3 regions of the Mesorhizobium sp. LjNodule214 genome follow, and region 1 is predicted to be linked to each of the others. Evidence: predicted binding sites of a transcription regulator. Region 1 holds the regulator's gene; each other region holds the start of a gene.
What was found. Region 1 encodes PhoB, which activates phosphate uptake and scavenging genes when phosphate is short. Its sites were predicted from a motif close to TGTCATNNANCTGTCAT; they were not measured.
Positions count from the first base shown of each region.

Region 2: the regulator PhoB is predicted to act here: its motif matches at 1,868-1,884, upstream of ACSQ3Z_RS03920 (PhoX family protein).
Region 3: the regulator PhoB is predicted to act here: its motif matches at 1,576-1,592, upstream of ACSQ3Z_RS26990 (RNA degradosome polyphosphate kinase).

Region 1 is NZ_CAXUPE020000001.1:142,115-146,322, reverse strand. Features, by position in the region: gene pstA (phosphate ABC transporter permease PstA) at 1-215, shown strand, start outside; gene pstB (phosphate ABC transporter ATP-binding protein PstB) at 231-1,055, shown strand; gene phoU (phosphate signaling complex protein PhoU) at 1,094-1,804, shown strand; gene phoB (phosphate regulon transcriptional regulator PhoB) at 1,821-2,510, shown strand; gene ACSQ3Z_RS00620 (hypothetical protein) at 2,538-2,891, opposite strand; gene ACSQ3Z_RS00615 (ROK family protein) at 2,919-4,160, opposite strand.
Region 2 is NZ_CAXUPE020000001.1:802,369-806,576, reverse strand. Features, by position in the region: gene ACSQ3Z_RS03920 (PhoX family protein) at 1-1,799, opposite strand, end outside; gene ACSQ3Z_RS03915 (hypothetical protein) at 1,995-2,336, shown strand; gene ACSQ3Z_RS03910 (phosphatase PAP2 family protein) at 2,346-3,047, shown strand; partial or broken gene ACSQ3Z_RS03905 (STAS domain-containing protein) at 3,252-3,371, opposite strand; gene ACSQ3Z_RS03900 (SMP-30/gluconolactonase/LRE family protein) at 3,446-4,208, opposite strand, start outside.
Region 3 is NZ_CAXUPE020000003.1:357,656-361,863, forward strand. Features, by position in the region: gene ACSQ3Z_RS26980 (FAD-dependent monooxygenase) at 24-1,253, opposite strand; gene ACSQ3Z_RS26985 (zinc-finger domain-containing protein) at 1,267-1,512, opposite strand; gene ACSQ3Z_RS26990 (RNA degradosome polyphosphate kinase) at 1,714-3,915, shown strand; gene ppx (exopolyphosphatase) at 3,912-4,208, shown strand, end outside.

The sequences.
Region 1 (4,208 bases):
TGCTGATCGGCATGGTCGCCTTCGTCGCCGACTATCCGAAGACGCCTTTCGATCCGGCGACGGCGCTGCCGGTGCAGATCTACATGTGGGCCAACGAGGCCGAACGCGCCTTCGTCGAGCGCATGTCGGGCGCCATCATCATCCTGCTCGTCTTCCTCATGGCCATGAACATCACAGCGATCGTGCTGCGGCGCCGCTTCGAACGGCGCTGGTAAAAGAAGGCATCTGGTATGAACATCATGACCGAACAGTCCCTCGAAAACGCAGTGGGCGACAAGATGAACGCCAAGTCGAACGAAGTGATCAAGATGCGCGGCGACAAGGTCGGCGTGTTCTATGGCGACAAGCAGGCGCTGTTCGACGTTAATCTCGACGTCCGCCTCAACCAGGTGACGGCGCTGATCGGCCCTTCCGGCTGCGGCAAGTCGACCTTCCTGCGCTGCCTCAACCGCATGAACGACACCATCGACTCGGCGCGGGTGACCGGCAAGATCACGCTGGACGAAGAGGACATCTACGACAAGAACATCGATGTCGTCGAACTCAGGGCCCGCGTCGGCATGGTGTTCCAGAAGCCCAACCCGTTCCCGAAGTCGATCTACGAGAACGTCGCCTACGGCCCGCGCATCCACGGGCTGGCCAAGCGCAAGGCCGACATGGACCAGATCGTCGAATCGAGCCTGAAGAAGGCGGCGATCTGGAACGAGGTGAAGGATCGCCTGCAAGAGCCCGGCACCGGCCTTTCCGGCGGCCAGCAGCAGCGCCTGTGCATCGCGCGTGCCATCGCCGTGTCGCCGGAAGTGATCCTGATGGACGAGCCCTGCTCGGCGCTCGACCCGATCGCCACGGCTCGCGTCGAGGAGCTGATCGACGAGCTGCGCCAGAATTACACGATCGTCATCGTCACGCACTCGATGCAGCAGGCGGCGCGCGTGTCGCAGCGCACGGCCATGTTCCACCTCGGCTATCTGGTCGAGGAGGGCGCCACCGACAAGATGTTCACCAACCCCGACGACAAGCGCACGCAGGACTACATCACCGGCCGGTTCGGCTGAGCGGTCCGGCGGCAACTTTCAGGCACGAGGACAGGATCATGGGTGAACATCATACCGTCGCCTCTTTCGACGAGGATCTCGGGGCGATCAGTAAGCTGATCTCCGACATGGGCGAACTGGCCGGCTCGATGGTCGGCGGGGCAACCCGTGCATTGCTGACATCGGACAATGCGCTGGCGCAGCGCGTCGTCTCAGACGACGCCATCATGGATGCGCGCCAGCGCGAGCTGGACGACCGCGCCATCACGCTGATCGCCAAGCGCCAGCCGATGGCCAACGATCTGCGCGCTGTGGTCGGTTCGATCCGCATGGCCGGCGATCTCGAACGCATCGGCGACCTTGCCAAGAACATCGCCAAGCGCGTCGGCACCGTCGGCCTCAGCGTCACGCCGCGCGACCTCTCGCACACCATCGATGTGATGGCGCAGCTGGTGCTGGTCCAGGTGCAAGGGGTGATCGAGCAATACGCCGCCGCCGACGCTGCGGCACTCGCCAAGCTTCGGAACGACGACGAGCGCATCGACGTCAAGTACACGTCGGTGTTCCGCGAGCTGCTGACCTACATGATGGAGGATCCGCGCAACATCACGGCCTGCACGCATCTGCTGTTTTGCGCCAAGAATCTGGAGCGCATCGGCGACCATGTCACCAACATTGCCGAGAACGCCTACTACGTTCTGACCGGCTCGCAATTGCCCGCCAATCGTCCCAAACAGGACGAGACGGCGATGTCCGCACCGGCGGCATGACAGGGGTAACCGACCGATGATCGCGCCACGCATCATGGTGGTGGAGGACGAGGAGCCGCTGGGGGTGCTGCTCCGCTACAATCTGGAATCCGAAGGCTACCAGGTCGAGGTGGTGACGCGCGGCGACGAGGCCGAGATCCGCCTACAGGAGAATGTGCCCGATCTTCTGGTGCTCGACTGGATGGTGCCGGCGGTTTCCGGCATCGAGCTTTGCCGGCGCCTGAGGATGCGGCCCGAGACCGAGCGGCTGCCGATCATCATGCTGACGGCGCGTGGCGAAGAGAGCGACCGCGTGCGGGGCCTCTCCACCGGCGCCGACGACTATCTGGTCAAGCCGTTCTCGACGCCGGAATTCATGGCCAGGGTCAAGGCGCTGCTGCGCCGCGCCAAGCCGGAAGTGCTGTCCAGCATGCTCAAGGTCGGCGACATAGTGCTCGACCGCGAGTCGCACCGGGTCTACCGCAAGAAGAGCGAGATCAGGCTCGGGCCGACCGAGTTCCGGCTGCTCGAATTCATGATGCGGCATCCGGGCCGGGTGTTTTCGCGCAGCCAGTTGCTCGACAATGTCTGGGGCGAGACGATTTATATCGACGAGCGCACGGTCGACGTGCATGTCGGCCGGCTGCGCAAGGCGGTCAACAATGGCCGCATGCCCGACGTCATCCGCACCATCCGCGGCGCAGGCTACGCGATCCGGGAAGATTAGGACCCTTCCATCCCGACAGATCGGGATTCACGCGCTACTTTCTAAGCGAGACAGTACAGCCCACAGAGCATCGAACTCGGGTTTGGTGGTCTCGCGGGTTTGCGCGCCATCTGGGTCGTCGACCTCTCCCACCGGCGGCAGCTCCCCTTCGGGCAAGTGATCGCCGTCGAGGCCGCCGGGATAGGCGAGGAGCACGCGACCATCTGCGTAAATGTGCATTGCCCGACAGCCAAGATTTCCGGCGTCGCATTCGAAGTAGGACACGACGGGAAGATCAGTTTCACGGGACGAGACATCGGCGCAAGAAAGCCAACGGACTGGCGGGCCGAAGTCCGGCAGGTAATATGTCACGCCATGCCGGTTACGGTAGCTCTTCATCATAGACGCTCACGATTGGGGTCTGACGTTTCAGGCAACGCTCTTGCCGGCGACCGTTCGCTGCTGGACGCCCGGCGCAAAAATCTCCTGGTCGACGAAGCCGAGCGCGCGCATGGCGCAGCCCTCGCGGATCAGCGGCAACTCATTCGGCTCGGTGTCGAAGGAGATCGATTTCGAGTGCTGGCCGCCGGCAGTCTGGGCAATCGCCTCGCGCAGCGCCGGTTCGATCAGATCGAAGGCGGCGGCGCCGACGCCGACCATGGCGACCGGTGCCGGGTCGATCAGTGCGAACAGGCTGCCAAGGCCGAAGCCGAGCGCCTCGCCGGCCTTGCGATAGGCTTCGCGCTCCGGGCCGTCGGTCTCGCGCGCCCGCGCGGCGAGCGCGCGCATGTCGGCATCGCCGACATCGACCGGTTCGGCATCCTCGCTCATCATCCTGGCGTTGCGCCAGATGGCATAGTTGCCGGCATAGGCCTCGACGCAGCCGCGCCGTCCGCAGCGGCAGAGCGCACCGCCCGGCCGGTGGATCATGTGGCCGAACTCGCCGCCGGACGAATGAGTGCCGGTGAACAGTTCGCCCTTCAGCACCAGCCCCATGCCGATGCCGTGCGAGAGCAGGATGGCGATGAAATCGTCGCGGTAGCGGTCGGGATCGCGCCATTGCAGCGCCACCGCCATCATGTTGCAGTCGTTTTCCATGGTGGCGGGAATGCCGAATTCGCCTTCCAGAATGTCGGCAAAGGGGATGTCGGTCAGCGACGTGATCGGCGACCACAGCATGGCGCGGGCATGGGTGTCGGTGATGCCCTGGATGCCCATCGCGATGCGGGCGACGCTGCGCACATCGAGGTCCGGATCCTCGAACCGGCGCCGGACTATTGCCGTGCATTCGCCGATCAGCTCGTCGCGCGGCATGGTCAGCGTGTCGAGGCGGCGCTGTTCCTCGGCAATGACCTGTCCGGCATAATCGATGACGGCGACGGAGAGGAAGTTCAGCGACAGCACCACGGTCATCACCGCCGTGGCTTCCGGATTGAGGCCGAGGCCGACCTGCGGCCGGCCGCGCTTCAGTGAAGCCGTCTCGCTCGGCTTGCTCTCAGTGAGGATGCCTTCCTGGATCAGGTCTGACGAGATCGCCGAAATGGTCGAATGGCTGAGGCCGGTAGTCGCGGCGATCTCGGTCCGTGACGGCTGGCCGGCCCGGCGCACGGCCGAAATCACCATCGCCCGGTTGCGCCGGCGTAGATCGTCGTGGCGGATTCCAACCGACATGGCCTGCGTTCCTCCCTGCCGCCGCAGCCTTTCGTGACGTCGAAGGCC
Region 2 (4,208 bases), 660 kb from region 1:
CACATTTCGGCGCCGATCGGCACGCGGAAGAACAGTTTTGAGGTTGCCCGCGCGGCACCTTCGGTGTCGACCGCCCACAGGCCATCGGTGCGGCCGGTGGCCTTCGGGCCCTGGCCATCGGTGGCGACCCACAGGCGCCCGGCCGAATCGACGGCGCAATTGTCCGGCATGCCGAACCAGCCATTGGCTGTCGTGGCCGTCGAGAAGGTGGCGCCGACTTCGGCCACCGAGGGATCGCCGCACTTCAGCAGCACTTCCCACTTGCCCTTGGTTGCGGTGAAGTCGCCGCCGTCCTCGACGATCTCGATGATGTGGCCGAAGGCATTCTCGGCGCGCGGATTGGCGGCGTCGACCTGCTCGGCCTTGCGCTTCGAATTGTTGGTCAGCATGACATAGACCTTGCCGTTGCCAGCATTGGGCTGGATGTCCTCGGGGCGGTCCATCTTGGTAGCGCCGAGCAGGTCGGCGGCGCGGCGCGTTTCGATCAGGACGTCGGCCTGATCGGCAAAACCGTTTTCGGGAGTCAACGGGCCCTGGCCGAAGACGATCGGCAGCCATTCGACCGAGCCGTCCTCGGCAAACTTGGCGACATGCAGCGTGCCGTCGTCGAGCAGGTTCATGTTGGCGGCGCGGTCGTTCGGGTTGAACGTGCCCTTGGTGACGAATTTGTAGACATAGTCGAAGCGCTCGTCGTCACCGAGGTAGAAGACGACACGGCCATCCTTGGCGACGATCGATTCAGCGCCCTCATGCTTGAAGCGACCCATTGCGGTGCGCTTCCTCGGCGTCGAAGTGGGATCGTTGACGTCGACCTCGACGATCCAGCCAAAGCGATTGGCCTCATTCGGTTCCTTGGCGAGGTCGAAACGGTCGTAGTGCGCGCCCCACTCATAGGCACCTTCGGGAATGCCGAGGCGCTTGTAGTTGGCGGCTTCCTTGTGGTCGGCCGGCAGTTCGCCGGAGAAATAGCCGTGGATGTTCTCCTCGGCCATGACATAGGTGCCCCAAGGCGTGACGCCGCCGGCACAATTGTTGAAGGTGCCGATGACCTTGGTGCCAGACGGATCGGCGCTGGTCTTGAGGCGGTCATGGCCGGCGGCAGGGCCGGACAGTGCCATTTCGGTGTTGGAGGTGATGCGGCGGTTGAGCTTGCCGTCGCGCACGACCTGCCATTTGCCTGCTTCCTTGCGGATCTCGACGATGGTGCCGCCGTGTGCTGCCATCTCGACATCGACCTGCTCCTTGCTGAGCGGTGCGACTTCGAGCGCCTTCTTGCCCTCCTTCTCGACGATTTTCACGATGCCCGGAAACATCAGATGCGAGTTGGTGTATTCGTGGTTGACGACCAGCAGGCCGTGCTCGGCCGAGCCGTCGATCGGAATGTAGCCGACATAGTCGTTGTTGTAGCCGAACTGTTTCAACTGGGCCTCGGCCGACTGTTTCGTCGGGTCGAATTCAGGCGAATCGGCAAACAGCGGATCGCCCCAGCGCAACAGAACATCGGCATCGTAACCGGGTGCGACGTGATGCTTGTCGTCGATGCCGGCCTCGAGCTCGTCGAAGCTGAAGGCGGAACCTTCGGCGGCACGGGCGTTGTCGGCACTGACCAATGCCAGCGGGCTGACGGTGGCGGCGATGGCCGAGACGGCGAGCGAGCCTTTCAGAAAACCGCGGCGCGAAAAGCGCGAGGCGATGATCTCGCCCATGGTGCGGTTGTCGGTGGGATTGATGGCCGGGCCGTCATTTTCCTCGAGCAGGCTGGTGCGGAAACGGGCGTCGGTCGAGCGATGTTCAGTCATGGGGGCTTGCCTCTGGCTTTTTGGAGTGGCTGGAGCATGGGTACCTGTTCGACCCTTACAGTCGACTGATCACACTTTCGTGACATTGTAAGCCGGTTTCAATCACGAGCTGGACCTTGGTGCGATGGACGTTGCTTGACGTCCCGGCACGCTTCGGAAACAAGGGCTGCCACAAACGTCACTCAGGGGCAAAAAGTGAGTCTTTCCGGATTACTTCAGCTCGGCATTTCGACCGTGATCTTCCTCTTGGCGGCAACGGCGGCCAAGCAATGGGGGCTGGCGCCAAGCCTGGGCAAGATCGTGGTGACGCTGGCGCTCTATTCGCTGGGCAATCTTATCATGCTCAGATTGATCCGCGAATTCGGCATGTCGGTGTCGTTCAGCCTGTCGGCGGTGATCCAGCTGGTATCGGTCAATGTCGTGGCGCTGGTGTTCTTCGGCGAGCGCGTCAACGCGCTGCAGGCGACGGGCATCGCGCTGGCGGTCGCGGCGGTGGCGCTGATCATGCTCGGGCCCTATCTGCAACCGCGCCTCTAGCGAGACCCCATGAAGACCTTCGCTCGCACGCTGCTCAACCGTATCGAATTCCCGGTCCTGCTGGCCGGCCTGGTGATCGCCGGCGGGCTGTGGGGGTTCGAGGAATTGATGGAGGTGGCGCGGGCGAGCACGCCGCATGCCTTCGACACCGAAATCCTGCTTGCCTTCCGCAAGGCGGGCCAACCCGACAGCCCAATCGGGCCGCCCTGGCTGGAGGGGGCGATGCGCGATATCACCAGCCTCGGCAGCGGCAGCGTGCTGGTGCTGATCGTAACGGCGGTGATCGTCTATCTCTTGATGATCCGCAGGCCGGCAACGGCCCTGCTGATCTTTGTCGCCGTGGCCGGCGGCCAGGTGCTGTCGAGCCTGCTGAAGGCCGGTATCGACCGACCGCGGCCGGATCTCGTCTCGCATCTCGTCAATGAGACGTCGTTCTCGTTCCCGAGCGGCCACGCCATGCTGTCGGCGGTGACCTATCTGACGCTCGGCTCGCTGGCGGCGCGCTTCCTGCATGGGCGGACGACCAAGATTTTCGTGCTTTGCTTGGCGGTGCTGACCACCGTGCTGGTCGGTATCAGCCGCGTCTATCTCGGCGTCCACTGGCCCTCCGACGTGCTGGCCGGCTGGTGCGCCGGCTTCGCATGGGCCATGCTGTGCTGGCTGGTGGCGCGCGTGCTGCAGCGGCGCAAAGCGGTGGCCGACAGTGATTGACCATGTTTGATCCGTTCATGATGATGTTTGAAACAACATGACCCTTATATTGTCCATTGATACTGCAGACTCAGACAAGGGTTCTGGCTGGCCGGAATCGATCAGAAGACGCTAGCCGAGCGCGCCGGGGTTTCGCTTCCGACCATTCACCTATGTTCCAGCGAGGCCAGCGATGCCGACACCGTCGTCTACCGGATCTCGGGCGACATTGGCCGCCGTCGAATCGAAGAATGGCACCGCCGAGCAATCGAGGATGAAGTTTTTGCGCTGGTCGGCGATGCGGTCCAGCACCGTGCCGACGGTCGAGGCGGCGCTGAAGAAGAAGGCTCGCAATTGAAGGGGCCAGTATCTGCAGCCTGAGCCGGCCGGTCGAAAACGGATTCGGCCGGCTGCCTCCCTTAGTCGAGGCTCAGCGCCGCCACCTCGCCCTCATTCATCAGAGGCACGTAGATGGTCGATTTGCCGTCGGTGCCGATGTCGGCGCTGCCCAGCTTGAAGGTCGCCACCACCTCCGGCGCACCACCCGCGTAGTAGCGGTAGAGCGTGCCGGTCATGTAGGCGGTGGCATAGATGCCGTCGCCGATGGCAATGACGCCGTCGAGGTCGGCGAATTTTTGGGCACCAGGCAGCAGCGTGACCGCCTTGGTGGCGAGATCGACCGACAGCAGGCCGCCGGGCTCGGCGGTGCTGAAATCGGGTTTGATGCCCTTGCCCCAGGAGGCGACAATCAGCCTGTTGCCGTCGGCGAAGACGCCATTGGGCGAGGCAAGTACGGCGTCCTTGACGAACAGCTCCGGTTTGTCGCCGTCGATGCGATAGATCGTGTCGGCCAGCATGTCGGTGACATAGACCTTGCCCGAAGCGTCGGCGGTCATGTCGTTGAGGAAGACCGCGTTCGGAACGCCGATACTTGAAACCAGTTTGCCGCTGGCGAGGTCGACGACGCGGACCTTGGTGATGTCGGCGACGTAAAGCTTGTCGCCCGAAATCGCCATGCCCTTGGGCGCGTCCATGCCGTCGGTCCAGTGCCGGGTGACGATCTTGCCGTCAAGCGACAGCACCGACAGATAACCGTTGCCGTCGGCCTCGCCGGGATTGCCGACGATGTTGGAGACGATGATGCGCTTGTTGGCGGCGTCGAAGAGGGTCGACTCGGGCTGC
Region 3 (4,208 bases), on a different contig from region 1:
CGCTCGCCGGCCTGTCGCGGGTTTCACGTTTCGTCAGCCCGCCACCCATAAAGCCAGTCCAAATCCGCCGCGAGCTTCTCCGGCGCCCGCATCTTCAGGAACAGGTTGCGCGCCAACGCCACCGGACCTGCAGCATGCCAGGCAAGGCGGTTGACGGCGCCGCGACGTGCGGCCTTGGCGACACGCGGCCGTCGCAAATTTTCCCAGATTTGAAGACTTCCGGCCAGGTCGGCAGGGGAGGCGGCAATGACGTCGGCAAGTGTCGCTGCGTCTTCGATCGCCATCGCCGCGCCCTGTGCCGCGAAGGGCGTCATCGCATGCGCGGCGTCGCCGATCAGCGCGATGCCGCCCGGCGTCGTCCAGGGCTGCTTCGGGTCGACCGTATGGATCGGCCAGGCCATCCACGGGCTGGCTTCCTCGGCCAGGCGGGCAAGTGCAGGCGCGGTGCCGCGCATGGCCTCGGTGAGGATGCTGGTATCGGCATGGCCCGACCACGCCTCGGCGATGCGCTCGCCTTTGGTGAAGGCGGCGAGGTTGAAGGCAGTACCCCGGCTGACCGGATACGCGACCATGTGGAAACCGGGATGCAGGAAGGTGGTGACTGCGTTCACGACGCCGACGGCGGCAAAAGCCTTGCCGGCGGCACAGTCGGCTGGAACCGTGGTACGCCAGGCCAGCTCGCCCGAAAAACGGCTTTTGCCGGAAATTGCCCTTTGGTCAGAGAACCGCTCCCGGACCCGCGACCAGACGCCGTCGGCGCCGACCAACAGCGATCCTTCGACTTCGACGGTCTTGCCGTCGGCTTCGGCCGTCACGGCGATGCCGTGCGGTCCGGTGGCGACGCTGCTGACGCGGGCGCCGGTGACGAGATCGATCCCCGGCCGCTCCGCCACCTGCGCCGTCAGCGCGGCCTGCAGGTCGGCGCGATGAGCGACGAGATAGGGCGCGCCCCAGCGGCTCTCGGCTGCCTGCCCGAGCGGCACGCGGGCAAGTTCGCTGAGCGTCGCGGCATCCTTCAGCACGACCGCTTCCGGCCGCACCGCGTGTGGCGAGAGCCGGTCGAGCACGCCAAGCTGGCGCAGGATGCGTGTTGCGTTGGGGGAAAGCTGGATGCCGGCGCCGGTCGCTTCGAGCTGTCTGGCCTGTTCGAACAGCTTTACCGGATAGCCGCGTGCGGCAAAGGCAAGGGCTGCGGTCAGCCCGGCGATGCCAGCCCCGGCGATGACAATTTGCCGGGACCGCGTGTCACTCATGGCGGCGAGGGAATCAGGCAGCCTGGTCGATATAGAAGCAGCCGGCGGGCTGCGTTTCCGTTGCCTTCAGCTTCGGCGAATAGCGGTAGAGCGTCGAGCAATAGGGGCAGACTTTTTCAGTGTCGTCGCCCATGTCGAGGAACACATGCGGATGGTCGAAAGGCGGATTGGCGCCGGTGCACATGAATTCCCGGACCCCGATGTCGATCGCCGAATGGCCCGCATCGTTCTGGAAATGGGGAATGGAACCGCCTGCCATCGTCGTCTCCTTAACTCGGTCTCGTCTGCATCTGGATCATAACCCGCCTGTTTGCAAGGTCGATGAAATGAAACTGTCGTAAAAGCCTGTCAGAGGATAAGTTAAGCCGGTTAACCGGCTTGAGCCTTTTGCAGCCAAGCGGAATCGCTTGGCGTCGCACAAATGCGACTAAAACAACGTGGCACGGGAAGAGCAGGAACCATGAACGAACTGAAGCCGGTGCAGAGCGAATTCACCACCGTGGAAAAGGCCAGCCCCCAGGGCGGCAACCCGGACCGTTTCGTCAACCGCGAGTTCTCCTGGCTGCAGTTCAATCGGCGCGTTCTCGAGGAATCGTTGAATGCGCATCACCCGCTGCTCGAGCGGGTTCGCTTCCTGTCGATCTCGGCCGCCAATCTCGACGAGTTCTTCATGGTCCGCGTCGCCGGCCTCGCCGGCCAGGTGCGCGAGGGCATCGCGCTGAAGAGCCCGGACGGCCGCACACCGGAGCAGCAGCTCGAACAGCTGCTGCGCGAGGTCGAGCGCCTGCAGGAGGACCAGCAGAAGAGCCTTTCGGCGCTGATGCTTTTGCTCAACAAGGAAGGCATCGAAAGCATCACTCGCGACGCCCTGACCAAGGACGAGAAGACCTGGCTGGAAGAGCATTTCCAGGACCAGGTGTTTCCGGTGCTCACCCCGCTATCGATCGACCCGGCGCACCCGTTCCCGTTTATCCCCAACCTCGGCTTCTCGATGGCGCTGCAATTGCGCCACCGCAAGAATGGCGAGGAGATGAGCGCGCTGCTGCGCCTGCCGGTGGCGCTGAAGCGCTTCATCCGCCTGCCGGACCGCAAGAACCATGTCCGTTTCATTCCGCTGGAAGAGGCGGTCGGCCTCTATATCGGCAAGCTGTTCCCCGGCTACGAGGTCAAGGGCTCCGGCACGTTCCGCATCATTCGTGACAGCGATATCGAGGTTGAGGAGGAATCCGAGGATCTGGTGCGCCTGTTCGAGACCGCGCTGAAGCGCCGCCGCCGCGGCTCGGTCATCCGCATCGAGTTCGACATGCTGATGCCGCCGGCGCTGCGCGACTTCGTCGCCGGCGAGCTTGGCGTCTCGTCGAGCCGCATCAGCGTCTTGACGGGTCCGCTGGCGCTCAGCCAGATTTCCGAGATCGTCGCCGTCGCCCGCGACGACCTCAAATTCACGCCCTACAATCCGCGCTTTCCCGAGCGCATCCGCGAACATGGCGGCGACTGTTTCGCCGCCATCCGCGAGAAGGACATCGTCGTCCACCACCCTTACGAATCCTTCGACGTGGTGGTGCAGTTCCTGCGCCAGGCGATGGCCGACCCGGAAGTGGTGGCGATCAAGCAGACGCTCTACCGCACCTCGAACGACAGCCCGATCGTGCGCGCGCTGGTCGACGCGGCCGAGGCCGGCAAGTCGGTGACCGCACTTGTCGAGCTCAAGGCACGCTTCGACGAGGAAGCCAATATCCGCTGGGCCCGCGACCTGGAGCGCGCCGGCGTCCAGGTGGTGTTCGGCTTCCTCGAGCTGAAGACCCACGCCAAGATGTCGCTGGTGGTGCGGCGCGAGGACGGCAAGCTGCGCAACTATGTGCATCTCGGCACCGGCAACTACCATCCGGTCACCGCGCGCATCTACACCGACCTGTCCTTCTTCACCACCGACCCGACGATCGCCCGCGATGTCGCCCAGCTGTTCAATTTCATCACCGGCTATGCCGAGCCCGCCGAGGAGATGCGGCTGGCGATCTCGCCCTTCACGCTGCGCAAGCGCATCTTGAAACACATCTCGGACGAGGTTCAGCATGCGCTGGAGGGCCGTCCGGCCCGCATCTGGATGAAGATGAATTCGCTCGTCGACCCGATCATCATCGACGCGCTCTACGATGCCAGCCGTGCCGGCGTGGAGATCGATCTCGTCGTGCGCGGCATCTGCTGCCTGCGGCCGCAGGTGCCCGGCCTTTCCGAGAACATCAGGGTGAAGTCGATCGTCGGCCGCTTCCTCGAACACAGCCGCATCTACTGCTTCGGCAACGGCCATGGTCTGCCCTCGGACGGGGCGGTCGTCTACATCTCGTCCGCCGACCTGATGCCGCGCAATCTCGACCGCCGCGTCGAGACCATGGTGCCGATTACCAATCCAACTGTGCATGAACAGGTGCTTGGCCAGATCATGCTGGGCAACATCATGGACAACCAGCAAAGTTTCGACGTATTGGCTGACGGAACCTCCCGGCGCGTCGTGCTGGAGGAGGGCGAGGAACCGTTCAACGCGCAGGAATACTTCATGACCAATCCGAGCCTTTCCGGACGGGGTGATGCGCTGAAGTCGCACGCGCCCAAGCGCATCGCACAGTTCAAGCGCCGCAAGAAGAACGCAGCGACCAGCGGATGATTTCTACATCCCAGGGCCGGCTCCAGGATCGCCGACCGCTGTCCATCATCGACATCGGCTCGAACTCGATCCGTCTTGTCGTCTATGAAGGGCTGGCACGCTCGCCGACCTTGCTGTTCAACGAAAAGATGCTGGCCGGCCTCGGCCGCGGCATCGTTTCGACCGGCAAGCTCGACCCCGAGGCGGTCACCCGCTCGATGGAGGAATTCCGCCGCTTTCGTGCGCTCTCGAACCAGGCCGGCGCCGAGCACATGTATGTGCTGGCGACCGCCGCAGCCCGCGAGGCGGTGAAC